DNA from 2 places in the Thauera butanivorans genome. Region 1 is predicted to be linked to the other one. Evidence: predicted binding sites of a transcription regulator. Region 1 holds the regulator's gene; the other holds the start of a gene.

What was found. The regulator FNR, encoded in region 1, switches genes on or off when oxygen is low (the NO sensors DNR and NnrR bind a similar motif). The targets are predictions, from matches to a motif close to TTGANCTAGNTCAA.
Region 2: ubiU (ubiquinone anaerobic biosynthesis protein UbiU) is a predicted target of FNR. The motif match lies at 5,182-5,195, and genes of this name have one in related genera.

Annotation. Positions count from the first base shown of each region.
Region 1 is NZ_CP183038.1:3,363,876-3,372,782, reverse strand. It holds gene ACNQFN_RS16340 (PHA/PHB synthase family protein) at 1-304, shown strand, start outside; gene ACNQFN_RS16335 (Crp/Fnr family transcriptional regulator) at 314-997, opposite strand; gene ACNQFN_RS16330 (SirB2 family protein) at 1,100-1,489, shown strand; gene fnr (fumarate/nitrate reduction transcriptional regulator Fnr) at 1,549-2,295, opposite strand; gene hemN (oxygen-independent coproporphyrinogen III oxidase) at 2,442-3,833, shown strand; gene ACNQFN_RS16315 (sulfite exporter TauE/SafE family protein) at 3,963-4,673, shown strand; gene ppa (inorganic diphosphatase) at 4,780-5,307, shown strand; gene ACNQFN_RS16305 (sigma 54-interacting transcriptional regulator) at 5,485-7,152, opposite strand; gene ACNQFN_RS16300 (2Fe-2S iron-sulfur cluster-binding protein) at 7,403-7,723, shown strand; gene ACNQFN_RS16295 (phenol hydroxylase subunit) at 8,019-8,282, shown strand; gene ACNQFN_RS16290 (aromatic/alkene monooxygenase hydroxylase subunit beta) at 8,315-8,907, shown strand, end outside.
Region 2 is NZ_CP183038.1:702,588-711,494, forward strand. It holds gene recA (recombinase RecA) at 1-129, opposite strand, end outside; gene ACNQFN_RS03410 (CinA family protein) at 263-760, opposite strand; gene ACNQFN_RS03415 (phosphatidylglycerophosphatase A) at 797-1,279, opposite strand; gene thiL (thiamine-phosphate kinase) at 1,344-2,360, opposite strand; gene ubiT (ubiquinone anaerobic biosynthesis accessory factor UbiT) at 2,584-3,117, opposite strand; gene ACNQFN_RS03430 (U32 family peptidase) at 3,184-4,095, opposite strand; gene ubiU (ubiquinone anaerobic biosynthesis protein UbiU) at 4,110-5,126, opposite strand; gene ACNQFN_RS03440 (sodium:solute symporter family protein) at 5,258-6,685, opposite strand; gene rocD (ornithine--oxo-acid transaminase) at 6,933-8,907, opposite strand, start outside.

The DNA.
Region 1 (8,907 bases):
CGCCATCAACAACCACGTGGTCGGCAGCCGGCGCTACGTGCTGTCGAGCTCGGGGCACATCCTCGGCATCCTGAATCCGATCGTTCATCCGCCGAAGCGGCGCTATTGGGTCGCGGATGCACGCCGTTCCGATACCGCCGATAGCTGGCACCAACGTGCCGAGCAGCACCAGGGCAGCTGGTGGGAGGACTGGATGCGCTGGCTCAAGCCGCGCGTCGGCCCGGAGGTCGAGGCGCGGCCGGTCGCGAACGACAGCTTCCCGGCGTTGTGCCCGGCACCGGGAAGCTACGTGCTGGAGTCCTGAGCCGCGTGCTCAGACCTGGTGGCGTGCCAGGCGGGCAGGATCGTGCAGCGTGATGTGCTTGCCGTGCACGCTGATCAGGCCGGACTCGCTGAGATCGTGGAAGATTCGCGACAGGGTTTCGGGCGTCAGGTTCAGGCGCGAGGCGATCACCTGCTTGCTGGTGGGCAGGTCGATCTCGCAGGGCGAGTCGCTGTCGGCGACCTGCAGCAGATAGCCGATCACGCGCTGGATGCTCGAGCGCAGCGAGTAGGTCTCGACGTCCTGGATCAGGCCGTGCAGGCGGATCGACATGCCGGCGAGCAGCTTGTGGGCGAAGGAGGGGTCCTGGTCGATCAGTTCGCTGACCACGGCCTGGCCGACGTGGATCAGCGCCGTTTCCGTCAGCGCCTCGGCGAACACCGGGTAGGGCTTGTTCATGAACATCACCGCTTCGCCGAAACTCTGCATCGGGCCGATGATCTCGACGACCTTTTCCGTGCCCTGCGGCGAGGAGAAGGCGAGCTTGACCTGGCCCGAGACGACGAAGTAAAAGCCATGCGGCTGGTCGCCGCGCTGGAACAGGACTTCGCCGCGGGCGATGTGGCGGTCGCGGGTGTAGCGGGCGATGCGCTCGATGTCGGCTGCGGACAGTTCGCTGAAAAGCGGAATGCGCTTGAGCAGCGCGGGGATGTCTATTGGTGGGGTGCTGGCCATGTGCGGGCGCTCCTGATGGGAAGCCGTCTCGTTTGTCGGCCTCCATTCTAATTGAGGGCAGGGGCTGCGGCGGCCGTGCTGCCCCTGGAAAAAAGGAAGAACATGTATTTCGCCATCAAGCATCTTCACGTCACCTGCGTGGCGCTCAGCATCCTGGGCTTCCTGCTGCGAGGCTACTGGATGATCAGCGGTAGCCCCTTGCTGAAGAGCCTGCCGGCGCGGGTGCTGCCCCACGTCGTCGATAGCGTCCTGCTGATCACGGCGATCGTGCTGGCGGTGATGATCCAGCAGTATCCGTTCCAGGCTGATTGGGTGACGGCCAAGGTCATCGGGCTGGTCGCCTACGTCGCGCTCGGCACCGTCGCCCTCAAGCGCGGCAAGACGCGCTCGCAGCGGCTGTTCGCGTTTGCCGCCGCGCTCGCGGTGTATGCGTGGATCGTGTCGGTGGCGCTGAGCAAGAACGCTGCGGGCTATCTGGCTGCCGTCGTCTGACGGGACGGTCGAGGCAGCGAGACGGGAAGGGGGCAAAGGCAGGCCGGAAGCAGGCGCTCTCAGCGCCCGCAGCCGGCCGTCTGATGCTGGACCAGCTTGCGCAGCCTGGTCGTGTCGAGCAGGCGGATGTGCTTCTGCTGCACGGCGATCAGGCCTTCTTCCTGGAAGCGGGAAAAGGCGCGCGACACGGTCTCGAGCTTGAGGCCGAGATAGGAGCCGATTTCCTCGCGCGTCATGCGCAGGTGGAATTCGGCCGCCGAGAAACCGCGTGCGGTGAAGCGCTGCGACATGTTGAGCAGGAAGGCCGCCAGCCGCTCCTCGGCGCGCATCGAGCCGAGCAGCATCATCACGCCGTGGTCGCGCACGATCTCGCGGCTCATGACCTTGTGGAACTGATGCTGCAGGCCTTCGACCTCGTGCGACAGCTGCTCGAGCTTGGCGTAGGGGATCACGCACACTTCGCTGTCTTCCAGCGCCACCGCGTTGCAGCTGTGGCTTTCGGTGCTGATGCCGTCCAGGCCGAGGATTTCGCCCGTCATCTGGAAGCCGGTCACCTGGTCGCGGCCGTCCTCGAGCAGCACGTCGGTCTTGAACGAGCCGGCGCGAATGGCGTAGATTGCCTCGAAAGGATCGCCCGCACGGTACAGGCTCTGCTGGCGCTTGACCTTGCGGCGCCCGCCGACCAGTTCGTCGAGCTGGTGCAATTCGCTGTCGGACATGCCGAAGGGCAGACACAGCTCCACGAGATTGCATTGCGAACAGGCGGTCTTCAACCCGTTCATGGTCACTGGCACGCTTGCCCTCATCTGCACGATAATTCCGTTCCCTTCAGACACTGTCCCGGGCGCCCTCACCAGTCCATCGACCCCGGGCTGTTCCTGCCCGTTGATCCACGTCAACCAAAATATTGTGGTGTTCTGCCATTGTTCGGCACACACTCAAGCTTCAGATCATGACCGACCAGAACGAACTCATCTTCGATCCGCAGCTCATCCGCCGATTCGACATCAACGGTCCGCGGTACACGTCCTATCCCACTGCGGATCGCTTCGTCGAGGCATTCAACGCTGATGCCCTCAAGGATTGGCTTGCCAAGCGAGCCATCGGCGGCGTCAGCAAACCTCTCTCATTATACTTCCACATCCCGTTCTGTAACACGATCTGCTACTACTGCGCCTGCAACAAGATCATCACCAAGGATCACGGGCGCTCGGCCAAGTACCTGAAATACCTGGCCAAGGAGATCGAGATGCAGGCCGCCTGTCTGGAGGGCGGCCACCAGGTGACGCAACTGCACCTGGGCGGCGGCACGCCCACCTTCCTGTCGCACGACGAAATGCGGCAGCTGATGGCTTCGGTGCGCGAGCATTTCACGCTGGTGCCGAATGGCGAATATTCCATCGAGGTCGACCCGCGCAAGGTGGATTTCGACACCGTCGCGCTGCTGGCCGAACTCGGCTTCAACCGCATGAGCGTCGGCGTGCAGGACTTCGCCGAAGACGTCCAGCGGGCAGTCAACCGCATCCAGAGCTTCGAGGAAACCAAGCTCGTCATCGATGCCGCGCGCGCCAACGGCTTCAAGTCGGTGAGCATGGACCTGATCTACGGCCTGCCCAGGCAGAACGTCATCAGCTTCAACCGCACGCTCGAACAGGTGCTGGAGATCTCGCCCGACCGCGTCTCGCTCTACAGCTATGCGCACCTGCCGGGCCTGTTCAAGCCGCAGCGCCGCATCTCGCAGGACGACATGCCCACCGCCGACACCAAGCTGCAGTTGCTGCAGCTCGGCATCCGCCGCCTGACCGAAGCGGGCTACGTCTATATCGGCATGGACCACTTCGCCAAGCCCGACGACGAACTGACCGTCGCCCAGCGCCAGGGCCGGCTGCACCGCAACTTCCAGGGCTACTCGACCCAGGCCGAATGCGACCTGCTGGCCTTCGGCGTGTCGGCGATCGGCAAGATCGGCCCGGTGTATGCGCAGAACGTCAAGACGCTCGACGACTACTACGATGCCCTCGACCGCGACGAACTGCCGGTGCTGCGCGGCATCGAGCTGAACGCGGACGACCTGCTGCGGCGCTCGATCATCCAGGCGCTGATGTGCCACTTCGAGCTGTCGATGCAGTCGATCGAGATCGCCCACCTGATCGATTTCCGCGAGTATTTCGCCAGCGAGCTCGCCGATCTGCAGGAGATGCAGAAGGCCGGCCTGGTCAGGATCGACGGCGACTGGATCAGCGTCGAGCCAGCCGGCCGCCTGCTGGTGCGCGGCATCGCCATGGTGTTCGACCGCTACCTGCGTGCAGACCGCGAACGCGCGCGCTACTCGCGCGTGATCTGAGCGACGGGCAGGGGGGGCTCTGCCTGACGGGCGAGCCCGCCTGCGGCACCGCGCCGCAGCAGCGTGCGTGCCGGGGGCGTAGAATAGGCAGCTTTTCTCCCTGGCCCTCTTACCGGTCCTGTTTCGACCATGCCCGAAACCGGCTACTTCGCCGTCTTCCTGATCGGCCTGCTCGGCGGCACGCACTGCGTGTCGATGTGCGGCGGCATCGTCGGCGCGCTCACCGCCCAGGTGCAGCTGCCCGGCCGCAGGCCGCAATGGCCGCTGCACCTGGCCTACAGCGTAGGCCGCATCACCACCTACACCGCGCTGGGCGGCGTGGTGGGCGCGCTGGGTTCGGTCGGCATGCTGTACGACGGCATGCTGCCGGTGCAGATGGGCCTGTACGTGCTCGCCAACCTGATGCTGATCGCGCTCGGCCTCTATCTCACCGGCTTCACCCGCCTGCTGGTGCCGGTCGAGCGTGCCGGCCACGTGCTGTGGCGCCGCATCCAGCCCGCGACACGGCATTTCCTGCCGGCGCGCTCGGTCAAGCAGGCGCTGCCGCTGGGCCTGCTGTGGGGTTTCATCCCCTGTGGCCTGACCTATTCCATCCTGGCGACTGCGCTCGTCACCGGCTCCGGCGTGCGCGGTGCGGGGCTGATGCTCGCCTTCGGCCTCGGAACGCTGCCCAACCTGCTGCTGGCCGGCATGCTGTTCAAGCGTTTCCGTGATTTCACCCGCAATTCCAAGGTGCGTTTCGCCTCCGGCCTACTGGTGCTGGGCTTCGGCGTGTTCGGCCTGATCCACGCGCCCACGCTGGGCGGCGCGCTGTGGGAGGGCGTGGTCTGCCTGACCTGATGCCCCGGCTTTCGTGTTGCCGGAGCGGCTTCGAAGGCGATGATGCAGTGCAAGACAAGCGGATTTCCCCCTATAATCCGCGCACAATTTTCCACGGGAGGGAATCATGGGTTTCGATCTGGTCAGCGCCGGCAAGGACGTGCCGAACGACATCAACGTCATCATCGAGATCTCCGCGCAGGGCGATCCGATCAAGTTCGAAGTAGACAAGGACAGCGGCGCCGTCTTCGTCGACCGCTTCATGGGCACGTCGATGCGTTATCCGCTGAACTACGGCTACGTGCCGCACACCATTGCCGGCGACGGCGATCCGGTGGACGTGCTGGTCGTGACCCCCTTCCCGCTGGCTCCCGGTGTCGTCATCCGCTGCCGTCCGGTCGGCGTGCTGAAGATGGAAGACGAAAGCGGCGTCGATGCCAAGGTCGTGGCCGTGCCGGTGTCCAAGCTGACCCCGCTGTACGACAAGGTCCAGACCACCGACGACCTGCCCGAGCTGCTGATGAAGCAGACCGTGCATTTCTTCGAGCACTACAAGGATCTGGAACCCGGCAAGTGGGTCAAGGTCGTGGGCTGGGGTTCCGTCGAAGAGGCGAAGAAGGAAATCGTCGACGGCCTGGCTGCCGCCAAGAAGTAAGCCGCCCTGTAGTTTCCGGAATACCGGAAACGCCCCTGCGCTCGCCATTGCATGGCAGCAAGCGCAGGGGCGTTTTTCCGTTCAGGCCGGCTCGGTGGCATGGCACGCGAGCAGCCGGCCGACCCGTGATCGATGTCCGGCCTGCCGGGCAAGGGCCCGGGATTCCAGCGCCGTGCCTTAGCCGGCCTGCTTCTTGATCCGATAGTTGAGCTGTGGCCGCGTCATGCCAAGCAGACGGGCGGCGGCGGCCAGATTGCCATTGGCCTGGTCCACTGCGCGATTCAGCAGGTTTTGCTCGAATGCTTCCAGCGAAACGCCGGATGCCAGTACGGCTGCGACCAGATCCTGGGGCGGCCGGTGCGCCGCCTCGAGTTCGCCCCGGGCGCTGAGTGCATGCTCCTGGCTGTCATCGGGCAGGGCGCCGATGAACAGGTGTTCGATTTCGATCAGGCCATTCTGCGGGGCCAGAATGGCTCCGCGTTCGAGGACATTCTCCAGTTCGCGGACGTTGCCGGGCCAGGAGTGCAGCTTCAGCGCGTGCATGGCCTTGTCGCTGATCCCGGCGATGCGCTTGCCGTGCAGCGTCTCGAAGCGGCGGACCAGGGCATCGACGAGGGCCGGAATGTCGCCGGGGCGCTCGCGCAGCGGCGGAATCGTCACCGGATAGACGTTGAGGCGATAGTACAGGTCGCGCCGGAACGTGCCGGCACTGACGGCCTTCTGCAGATCGACATTGGTGGCGGCGACCAGCCGGACGTTGATCTTGCGCGTGCGCTCGTCGCCGAGCCGCTCGATTTCGCCTTCCTGAAGCACGCGCAGCAGCTTTGCCTGCGCGGGGAGGGGCAATTCACCCACTTCGTCGAGAAAGAGCGTGCCGCCATGAGCCCGTTCGAACTTGCCCGCGCGCGAGGCGTGAGCGCCCGTGAAGGCGCCGCGCTCCACGCCGAACAGCTCCGATTCGATCAGTTCGTCGGGCAGGGCTGCGCAATTGACCGCGACGAAGGGGGCATCCTTGCGTGCGCTCATCTCGTGCAGCGTTCTCGCGAAGCGTTCCTTGCCGACGCCGGTTTCACCGAGCAGCAGGACCGAGACGCTGGTCGAGGCAGCGCGGCTGATCAGGTCGTAGGCATGGAGAAAGGATGAACTGCTGCCGATGAGATCGGGTGTCTTGCGCGGGCAGGCGATCGTGTGGCGCATCGCCTCGATTTCCTCGCGCAGTTCGAGCAGGCGTCCGACGATCGAATCGGCTTCGAAATAAGGCCTGAGCTCGTCGGCATCGGGCCATTCCTCGGCGGGTTTGCCGACGATCCTGCAGTTTTCGCAGCCCGTCGCTGCACATTGGGTTTCCTTGAACAGGATGAAGCGCCCCATGAAGGCGCTGGTATAGCCCGAGGCGTAGCCGATCATCATCCAGCACACGGGTTGATCCACTTCCCCGAAGGCCTGGGCGTGGGCCTCGGCTTCCCAGGCATCGTGCCACAGAAATTCAGCGTAGAAAGTGTTGCCCTGCATGTCGAATTCCAGGCGCACCGGTTCGACGCGCGCACATCCTTCGAGCATGTGCAGTTGCGGCCTGACGACGAATGCATCGGCGGGATCGCGTGCCTGGCGCGTCTTGCGCGCAAGCTCCGCGTCGCGCATGCCGGAGGCGAAACCCATCCGTGTAAGGATGCGGCGTGCCTGCTGCTGGCCGACGGAGCCGATCAGTTCCTTGCGCAGTTCGGACATCGCGCCCACATGCAGCAGCAGCATGCGGTGCTCGCTCAGCCAGATATGCCCGTCTTCGGGCGCGAACCGGAGCAGGCTGCGCAGGTCTGCGCTCTCCGGGTATTGGATGGTGGTCACGGATCTCCTCCAGATTGGCGTCACCTCCGCTCTGCCGGCGGCTGGCTCTCCCGGACCCTCGGTACCGTCCGGACACCGGACGAAGCTTAAACGAGTGCTTGTGCCGGGGGGCAGGGAAAACACGATCATAGATAGAATCTCGAGAAAAATAAATGGATGGCATGATTCTTGTATCTGCCGCCATGAGCCGCCGGTCGTGCGGACGAATTGCCGATCGACGGCAAGCACATCGAAAGAGGAGACAGCCCGGATGAGACAGAGATTTGTGGTGGCGATCGAAGGTTGCGGCGAAAGACTCAGCTGCGCGGACAGCGACAACGTGTTGTGTGCCATGGAAGCCCTTGGCCGCAAGGGCATCCCGGTGGGCTGCCGGGGCGGCGGCTGCGGCGTGTGCAAGGTCAGGGTGATGCAGGGGCGCTACCACACGCGCCGCATGAGCCGTAGCTGCGTATCCGAAGCGGAAGAGGCCGCGGGTGTGGTACTGGCCTGCAAGCTTTTTCCCGACAGCGACCTGAGGATCGAGGTGGTCGGCAAGATGGCCAGGGCAGTGTGCGCCGGGGTGGCGAAATGACTGGATGAGTGCCTGAGCGGGCAGGCGGTGCGGCGGGCCGGAAGACGGATGTCTCCGGCCCGTCTTGCTTTCCGGCCGGGATGCTGCATGGCAATAAATCGAATGAATCAAATGATCTATCAAATCAATGAATTGATCATTTGGTGAAGCGCCAGGCAATGGGCGAAGCACGAAGAAATATCGAGATAAACAGTAATCAACATGAAATCTCACGATTTTGCGAGATTGGCACGGAAGTTGTTAATGATGGCTCTGTCGCGATCCCGCATTGATCAAACCGGAGGAGGGGAAGGATATGAAGGATGCCGAGCCTGCGATCGACATCGGCCGGAAGTTCGTGCGCCTCATCGAGCGCAGGCCGGATGGATTCGTCGAGTTCGAGTTCGCCGTCGGCGATCCCGGGCTCTACGCCGAGCTGCTGCTTCCGGCTGAAGCCTACGAATCGTTTTGCCGGGCCAACGACGTCGCTTTTCTGGCGCCCCGGGAAGGGGAATGCGCGGAAGAGGCCGAAGACTGGAACTGGAACCTGCACCAAGCCACGCATCAGCGCTTTCGCTGACTGCGGCCATACAAGCAAAAGGAGGAGCGTCCATGCAGATCGATCTGCGCACCGTGACCATCAAGCCCTTGCGGCACACGTTCGACAACATCGCCCGGCGCATCGGTGCGGACAAGCCGGCATCCCGCTACCAGGAAGGCACGCTGGACATGCAGCAGGAGGCGAACTACCACTATCGCCCGACCTGGGATCCCGATCACCTGATCTACGACCGTGACCGGAGCGCGATCAGGATGGCCGACTGGTACAGCTTCAAGGACCCGCGCCAGTTCTACTACGGTGCCTACACCATTGCCCGGGCCAAGCAGCAGGACACCGCCGAGGCCAATTTCGATTTCGTCGAGAACCGGGGCCTGGCCGCGACGCTGCCGGACGAAATCCGCGACACCGTGCTGGCGCTGCTGATTCCGCTGCGGCATGTGGCCTGGGGCGCCAACATGAACAATGCCGCCGTCTGTGCCTATGGCTACGGCACGGCTTTCACCCAGCCCTGCATCTACCACGCGATGGACCAGCTCGGCATCGCCCAGTACCTGACCCGCGTCGGCCTGCTGCTGGGCGACGTGGATTCGCTCGATGCCGCCAAGCAGGCGTGGATGGAGGACGACACCTGGCAAGGGCTGCG
Region 2 (8,907 bases), 2.0 Mb from region 1:
GCCGGTGGAGACGGTCTGGATGTCGCGCTCGACGTTGCCGTCGCCCATGCGCATGATCGAGCCCTTGCCGAACTGCTTTTCGATCTGCGAGAGCGCGGCGGCGAGTGCCTTGGCCTTGTTGTCGTCCATGAAAACTTTTCCTGAGTGATGGGCGGATTATGGCACAGAGCTTGCAGGGATTTTCGGCGGCGAGCTGTCGCAGCCCTGAACAAGGTCTCTGACGGCGTCAGCTTAGCATCTGTATTTATATACAGCAAATATGTCATGCAATATCCGCGCCAGCCAGTTCGATCAAGCGGCGCAGCGCCTGGATGACGGTCTGGCGCCGCACTGCCTCGCGGTCGCCGGCCAGCTGCAGCGTCTGCACCAGCGTGGCCGCGCCGCGCCGCGCCCAGGCCACGCACACCATGCCGACGGGCTTTGCCGGCGTGCCGCCGCCGGGGCCGGCGACGCCGGAAACGGCGATCGCGACGTCTGCCGTGCTGTGGATCAGCGCGCCTTCCGCCATTTCGGTGACGGTCGCTTCGCTGACGGCGCCATGCGCTTCGAGGGTCGTGGCGGCGACGCCCAGCATGTCGGTCTTGGCCGCGTTGGAATAGGTCACGAAGCCGCGGTCGAACCAGGCCGAGCTGCCGCTGGTGGCGGTGACGGTCGCCGCGATCCAGCCGCCGGTGCAGGATTCCGCGGTGGCCAGCAGCCAGCCCCGCGCGGCCAGCGCGGCACCGGCCGCGGCCGAGAGTTCGTTCAGTTCGCTATCCATCGTTCGCATGTGTGCTGAAGGGGGGACCGGGGCTGGTCAGCGGCCGAACAGCTGGACCAGGATGGCCAGCACGAGCAGGGTGTAGCCGGCGGCGATGATGTCGTCGAACATCACGCCGAAGCCGCCCTTGAAGCTGCGGTCGGCCCAGCGCACCGGCGGCGGCTTGACGATGTCGAAGAAGCGGAACAGCGCCACCGCGACCGCCTGCCAGCCCAGCGTCGCCGGCGTGAATGCCAGCACCAGCCAGATCGCCACCATCTCGTCCCAGACGATGCCGCCGTGGTCGGGCACGCCGAGCGTGCGGCCGGTGCGTTCGGCGGCGAGCACGCCGACGATGAACAGGCTGGCAAGAAAGGCCAGGAAGACGAACTCCGACAGCGGCGCGCTGAGCAGCGGATACAGCGCCCAGCCCAGCAGCGTGCCCGCCGTGCCCGGCGCCCATGGCGACAGGCCGGAGCCGAAGCCGAGCGAGATGAAGTGGGCGGGGTGGCTCATCATCAGTTTCAGAGTGGGGCGCATCGGCTCGCTCCGGAAGGTCGGGGAGGGGGGGGCGGAAGAACGGGCGTGACGGCGGCGGCGATGTTCATGCGAAGTGATCGTAGCCGCTCGGATGCAGGACCTGCTCCTCGCCGTCGGCCGTGCGCAGCAGGCATTCGCCCGCCCGGCCGGTGATCCGGCCGATGCGGTGCAGCGGCAGCGCGAGCCGGCGCGACAGCGCGTCGATGTCGGTGCGCGCGGAGGCCGCTGCGGTGAACAGCAGTTCGTAGTCGTCGCCGCCCGCCAGCAGGCAGGCGCGGGCCTTGTCCTCGGGCGCGCCGGTCGCGAGCAGCGCCGCCAGTGGCAGGGCCGCGCTATCGATGACGGCGCCGGCACCCGACTGCGCCAGGACGTGGGCCAGGTCGCCGAGCAGGCCGTCGGAGACGTCGAGCATCGCGCTGGCGAGCCCGCGCAGGGCCAACCCCAGCGCCACGCGCGGCTGCGGGCGCTGCAGCGCGGCGATGCAGCCTTGGCGGCCGGGCGGGTCCAGATCGACTTCGCCGCGCAGCGCGGCGAGGCCGAGCGCAGCCAGGCCGGGCTGGCCCGAAACCCACAAGTCGTCGCCGGCGCGGGCGCCGGCGCGGCCGATCGCTGCGCCCGCCGGCACTTCGCCGATGATCGTGACGGACAGGTTCAGTGGCCCGCGGGTGGTGTCGCCACCGGCCAGGTCCACGCCGAAAGCGTCGGCGCAGGCGTAGAAGCCGCGCGCGAAGGCGGTGATCCAGTCCTCGTCGGCCGCCGGCAGCGCCAGCGCGAGGAAGGCCCAGCGCGGTTCCGCGCCCATCGCCGCGAGGTCGGACACATTGACCGCCAGCGTCTTCCAGCCGAGGTCCTGCGGGTCGGTGTCGGCGAAGAAGTGCGTGCCGGACACCAGCATGTCGGTCGACACGGCCAACTGCATGCCCGGCCGCGCACTCAGCAGTGCCGCATCGTCGCCGCCGGCGAGATCGGTATGCCGCGTGCCGCGGCTGAAATGCCGCCGGATCAGGTCGAACTCGGATGGCGGCGCAGATGCGGGCCGTGGAAACGTGGCGGGCGAGGCGGATTCGGTCGGGCGGGGCATGGCGCGGGCGCGGCAGCGAAGCGGGGGCGCAAGCTTAACGCAGATGCTGCCGGCTCGCCTGCCATCCCCATGGCCACTGTCGTTTGCGCGAGGCCATCATCGGTCCGCGAGCATTCTCGCGCCGACAGCCCGGTTCTTCGTAGGAGCGGCTTCAGCCGCGAATGGGGCTGAGATGCCGTTTCCACAGTTGCTTTCGCGGCTGAAGCCGCTCCTACGGATAGCGTCAGCGGCCGAGGCCCAGCTTTGCCTTCAGCGCATCCCAGTCGACCGCGTCGAGGGTGTTCTTGACCAGCAAGCCCAGTTCGGTATCGCCTTCCATGCGCAGGCGGCGGCTGAAGAACAGCGTGTCGGGGTCCTCCTCGCGCAGGGCCAGGGCGATGAAGTCGCGCGTGGTGGCGGAAATGACCAGATCGGGCTTGCCGTCGCCGGCAGCCGGCGCGGCGCGCTGGAAGCCCTTGTCGCCCAGCGTGAAGTCGAGCCTGAGGCCGGCATCGAGCACCCGCATCTGCAGGTGGCGGCCGTTCAGCGGCGCCAGCGTGTCGCGCGGCAGGATGCGGTCGAGCGCCAGGTTCAGCGCCAGCGTCAGCGCCATCGTGGGCGGCTGCTGCGGCAGGCGGCCGGCCAGCTTCGCCAGTGCGGCGGGCACGGTGAAGTCCGGCACGCGGAAGTGCTCCAGGCGCTCGCCGATGCGGCGGCGCAGGTTGCCGGGCAGCAACACGGCCGGCGGCGGGAAGGGCAGGGAAGGCAGGGCGGGCATGTTCGGGCTCCGGATGTTCTCAGGGCGGATATGCGGCAGGAAGCGGGGCGATGCGGGCTGCCGCGCTCACGCCGCCACGTACTGTTCGGCGCCGGCGCGGCCGTGCCAGAAGCCGTTGCACGGCGCTTCCACCATCAGTTCGCGGCTGGCGGCGAGTGCGGCGGCCGGTGTCTGTGCATCGTCGAGGGCGGCGCGGAACAGTTCGACGACACGGCGGGTGTCCGAACCCTGCGGGCTGATGCGCAGCACTTCGGCGTTCTGCCGTACCGCCGGCAGGTCGCCGAGCAGGTTGTGCACGCGGGCCGACTGGGTCTGCACGCCGTTCAGGGTCAGGAAAGGCTCGCCCTCGCGGGTGCGCAGCGTGATGCCGTCCATGATGGCCAGGCAGCGGAACTCGCAGGTGTCCTTCTGCAGGTTGAAGTGGCGTGCGGTGAAGCAGCGCGCCGAGTGCGCCAGCGGCAGGCGGCCGTAGGCGAAGACTTCGGTCTCGACCGGTGCGGCGAGCGCGGCGCGCACGGCGGCGAGCGCCTCGCCCGACATCTCGGGCGCGACCGCCCAGCGCGTGGCGCCGGCGTCGATCATCAGTTGCAGCGTCGCCGGGTTGAAGATGTTCAGCGTCGGGCCGGCGACCCAATCAGTGGCGCCGGCTTCGCCGAGCAGGCGCACCGCGCCCATGTCGTTGGCTTCGACGCGGAAGCCCGGCGCGCCGTCCGCGCTCTGGCGCACGATGCGGCGCAGCACCTTGAGGTCGGATTCGGATTCGATCAGGCCCTGGGTGCTGATCACCACTTCCTTGTCGGCGGCGGCGAGCATTTCGCCGACTTCGAGCCAGTCGTCGAGGCGCAGTTCGTGGCGGCGCGAACACACTGTTTCGCCGAGATAGACGCTATCGACAGACGTTTCGGCGATGTCGGCGTAGAAGTCGAGCACGCTCTGGCGCGGCCAGTAGTAGAGCAGGGGGCCGAGGGCGAGTTTCATCGGGCGGGTTTCCATCATTTCCACGGACGGTAGTAGGCGCCGAGCGTGTGGCTCTGGCCTTCGGATACCTTGTTGAGTTCGGCCATCCAGCCCGGCAGCACGCTGAAGGCGTCGGCGCCGCCGGCGGCGAGTTTGTCGAGCGCGGCGCGCCACACCTGTGTGACCTGGGCGACGTAAGCCGGGCTGCGCTGGCGGCCTTCGATCTTGATCGCGCGGATGCCGATGCGCGCCAGCTCGGGCAGCAGTTCCAGGGTGTTGAGGCTGGTCGGCTCCTCGAGCGCGTAGTAGGTCTCGTCGTTGACCTCGAAGCGGCCCTTGCACAGCGTCGGGTAGCCGGCGCGCTCGCCGTCGGCGAAGCGGTCGATCAGGATGCCGTTGAGGCGGGTTTCCATGCCTTTCGGGGTCTCTTCCCAGCGCACGTGCTTGCCGGGCGAGCAGGCGCCGTTGCAGTTGGGCGATTCGCCGGTGGCGTAGGCCGACAGCGCGCAGCGGCCTTCGACCATCACGCACAGGCCGCCGAAGCCGAAGACTTCGATCTCCACCGCGGTGTTGGCGACGACGTGGGCGACCTGGGGCAGCGACAGCACCCGCGGCAGCACCGCGCGGCGGATGTCGAAACGCTCGGCGTACCAGTTGATCGCCTCGTAGCTGGTGGCCGAGCCCTGCACCGACAGGTGCAGGCGCAGCTGCGGATGCGTACGGGTGGCGTAGTCCATCAGGCCGGGGTCGGCCAGGATCAGCGCATCGACGCCGAACTCGGCGGCGCGGTCGATGGCCTGCGTCCAGCTCGGCCAGTTGTCCGCCTGCGGATAGGTGTTGAGCGCCAGCAGCACCTTGCGGCCGCGGGCGTGGGCATAGGCGACGCCTTCGCACATCTGCGGCGGGTCGAAGTTCAGGCCGGTGAAGTTGCGCGCGTTGGTCGCATCCTTGAAGCCGAGATAGACGCAGTCGGCGCCGTGGTCGACGGCGGTCTTGAGGGCCGGCAGGCTGCCGGCGGGGCAGACGAGCTCGATCGGGGCAGGCACGATGATGGTGTCCGGAACGGGAAAAACTCCACCACCTTAGACGAGCGGGGCGGGCCGTTCGTTGATCACCATCAAAGCCGGGCGCCGGGAGCGCCGGCGAGGCGGGCTGCGCTCGCCGGCGCTGCCCGCGGTTTTGCTCAGTGTGCGGTGCGATGGGCGCCGGATGCCGGGTGCGGGCCGACGAGGCCGCCGATCAGCATGCCGAGGGCGCTGGTGCACAGGCCGTAGAGCTGAGGCTCGATATCGCCTTCGGCGACGAAGATCTCGCACAGGATCCAGGTGCCCAGGCCGAGGCCGACCGCCAGCGCCGCGCCCAGATTGTTGGCCCGCTTCCAGAACAGGCCGGCGGCCAGCGGCACGAAGGCGCCGGCCAGCGTGACGCGGTAGGCGTTCTCGACCATGTGGTGGATGGAGGCGTCGGTGCCGGTGGCGTACCAGGTCACCAGTGCGGTGAACACGGTGATGGTGATGCGGGTGCTCCACAGGAACTGATGGTCCTTCATGCCCGGGATGAAGCCGCGCAGCACGTTCTCGGTGAAGGTCACCGACGGCGCCAGCAGCGTGCCCGAAGCCGTGCTCATGATCACCGACAGCAGCGCGCCGAAGAAGATGACCTGGGCGTAGAAGGGCATGTACTGCAGCACCAGGGTCGGCAGGATGAGCTGGGAGTCCTGCTCCATCAGGCGCTCGACCATCGCCGGGTCGATGATGTTGGCGGTGTAGGCCAGGAACAGCGGCACCGCGGCGAAGAAGAAATAGCTGACGCCGCCGAGCGTGGTGGCCCAGACGGCGACGAATTCGTTCTTCGACGAGTTGACGCGCTGGAACACGTCCTGTTGCGGAATCGAGCCCAGCGCCATGGTGGCGAAGGCGGCGATCCAGCCGATGATGTCGAGAAGGTCCAGTGTCGGCAGGAAGTCGAGCTTGCCTTCGGCGGCGGCCTTCGACACCACGACCTCGAAGCCCCCCGCCATGTCGCCGGCGAGCCAGGTGACGTAGAGCAGGCCGAGCACGATGACGATCATCTGCACGAAAGTGGTCACCGCCACCGACCACATGCCGCCGAACAAGGTGTAGAGCAGCACCACCGAGGCGCCGATCAGCATGCCCTGGTTCATCGACACCGCGTCCGCCGACAGCACGTTGAACACCAGGCCGAGCGCGGTGACCTGCGCCGCGACCCAGCCCAGGTAGGACAGCACGATGCAGATCGACAGCACCAGCTCGGTCGTGCGGTTGTAGCGCATGCGGAAGAAGTCGCCCAGCGTCAGCAGGTTGAGCCGGTACAGCGGACGGGCGAAGACGAGGCCGAACAGCACCAGGCAGACCGAGGCGCCGAGCGGGTCGGAGATCAGGCCGCGAAAGCCTTCCTCGAGAAAGGTGGCCGAGATGCCGAGCACCGTTTCGGCGCCGAACCAGGTCGCGAACACCATTGCCAGCACCACTGCCATCGGCAGGTTGCGGCCGGCGGTGACGTAGTCCCGGGCGTTGTGCACCCGGGTGGCGGCGATGAGCCCGATCGCGATGGACACGACCAGGTAGGCGACGACGAGCCAGAACATCATGTTGGGCGTCTCCAGGCGGCGGGTAGGGGGCCGGGGGAAAGGGGGCGAATCCGGTGGAACGACGGCAAAACCGGCGAATTCTAGCAACGAATCGGCCGCGTGTTGCAGTGCAATTTGCCTCTGTTCGAGCGGTTGCCCGATGGAGTACCGGAGAAGGCGGGGAGGGGGGCGCGGCAGGCCACCCGGAAACGACCCCGGAGCGGGCCCGGCACTGCTGTGCCGCACCCGCATGGCCGTGCCGGCGCCGTCAGTCCGACAGGCTGGCCAGCGTGTCGATGACGACGTTCGCGCCTTCGCGCAGCACCGCTTCGTCGATGATCAGCGGCGGCGCCAGCCGCAGCACGTTGCGGTTGGTGTCGCGGGTGGCGATGCCGCGTGCCAGCAGGCATTCGGCGGCGCGAGCGGCGCTGAAGGCGGGGTCGAGCTCGATGCCGACCAGCAGGCCGCGCCCGCGCACCTCGCGCACGCAGGGCGGCGCGGCGGCGCGCAACTGCATGCGCAACGCTTCGCCCAGCCGTTCGGCCGGCTCCCAGGGCCGGGTTTCGGCCAGCAGCGCGAGCACTTCGGTGCCGACCGCGGCCGCCAGCGGATTGCCGCCGAAAGTCGAGCCGTGGTCGCCGGGGCGGAACACGTCCATCACCGCGCAGTCGGCGAGGAAGGCCGAAACCGGCAGCAGGCCGCCGCCGAGCGCCTTGCCCAGGATCAGGCCGTCGGGGCGCACGCCTTCGTGTTCGCAGGCCAGCAGGCGGCCGGTACGGCCGAGCCCGGTCTGGACTTCGTCGGCGATCAGCAGCACGCCGTGGCGGTGGCAGATCTCGGCACAGCGTGCCAGGTAGCCGGCCGGCGGCACGACGATGCCGCCTTCGCCCTGGATCGGTTCGACCAGGAAGGCCGCGGTGCGCGGCGTGATCGCCGCTTCCAGCGCATCCGCGTCGCCATAGGGGATGCGGCGCAGGCCGGGCGGGAAGGGGCCGAAGCCGTCGCGATACTGGCGATGGGACGAAAAGCCGACGATGGCGATCGAACGGCCGTGGAAATTGCCGTCGCAGGCGATGATCTCGGCTTCGTCCTCGGCGATGCCCTTGACCTTGTAGCCCCATTTGCGCGCCGCCTTCAGCGCCGTTTCGACGGCTTCCAGGCCGGTATTGACCGGCAGTGCGCGTTCGTAGCCGAAGGTGGCGCACAGGCGTTCGAGGAAGACCGGCAGGCGGTCGCTGGAAAAGGCACGCGAAGTCAGCGCCAGGCGCTGCGCCTGTTCGGTCAGTGCGCGCACCAGGCGCGGGTGGCTGTGGCCGAAGCTGACGGCGGAATAGGCGCTCATCATGTCGAGATAACGCCGCCCTTCCACGTCCCACAGCCACACGCCCTCGCCGCGCTGGAACACCACCGGCAGCGGCGCATAGTTGGCGGCGCCATGACGCCGTTCGCGCTCGCGCAGTTCGCTGCTGTCCGGGCCCAGCGCCGCTGCGGCGAATTCGAGCGCCCAGTGCGCGCTGCGGCCGTCGGCATCGAGATCGGGGCGGTATTCGACGATCTCGAGGGCGAGGAAATCGTCGCAGCTGCGCAGCGCCAGCAAGGCGTCGGCGAGCTCGCGGGGGTCGAGGCCGCCGGCTTCCGGGCAGGTCACGGCGGGCACGGCCTGCGGCTCGAGTGCGTCGAGATCGAGGCTGAGGCCGAAACCGCCCCCGCCCGCGCGTGCGATCGTCAATGCGTCGCGGAACGCCGCTGTCAGGCCGCGCCGCCTGATCTCGGCCATGTCGAAGATGCGCACGCCGCGCCGCTGCAGCAACTGCAGCTCTTCCACTTCCCAGGCACGCGCGCCGACGATGCAGACCCGTGTCGGATCGAGCCGCGGGCCGGGGATGCCGGCCAGGGCCGGATCGCCTTCGCCCAGCAGCGCCGCCAGCGGCATGCCGTGGATGTTGCCGGAATGGGTGGTGGTGGCGGTATGGCTGTCGAGATGGGCATCGACCCAGATCAGGCCGGGAGCGTGGCCGGCGCGCCGGGCGATGCCGCGCCAGGTGCCGGTGGCGACGGCGTGGTCGCCGCCGATCACCAGCGCGGTGGTGCCGGCCGGCAGCGCGGCGAGCTGGTCGGCGAGGCGGCGGGCGAAGTCGCCGTTGGCCTGCAGGCGCGCATCCATGCCGGCAGCGGCCGACGCGGCGGCAGGCGCTTCCAGCGTCGTGCTCCATTCGACGGTGAGCCCGATCGAGGCCAGGCGT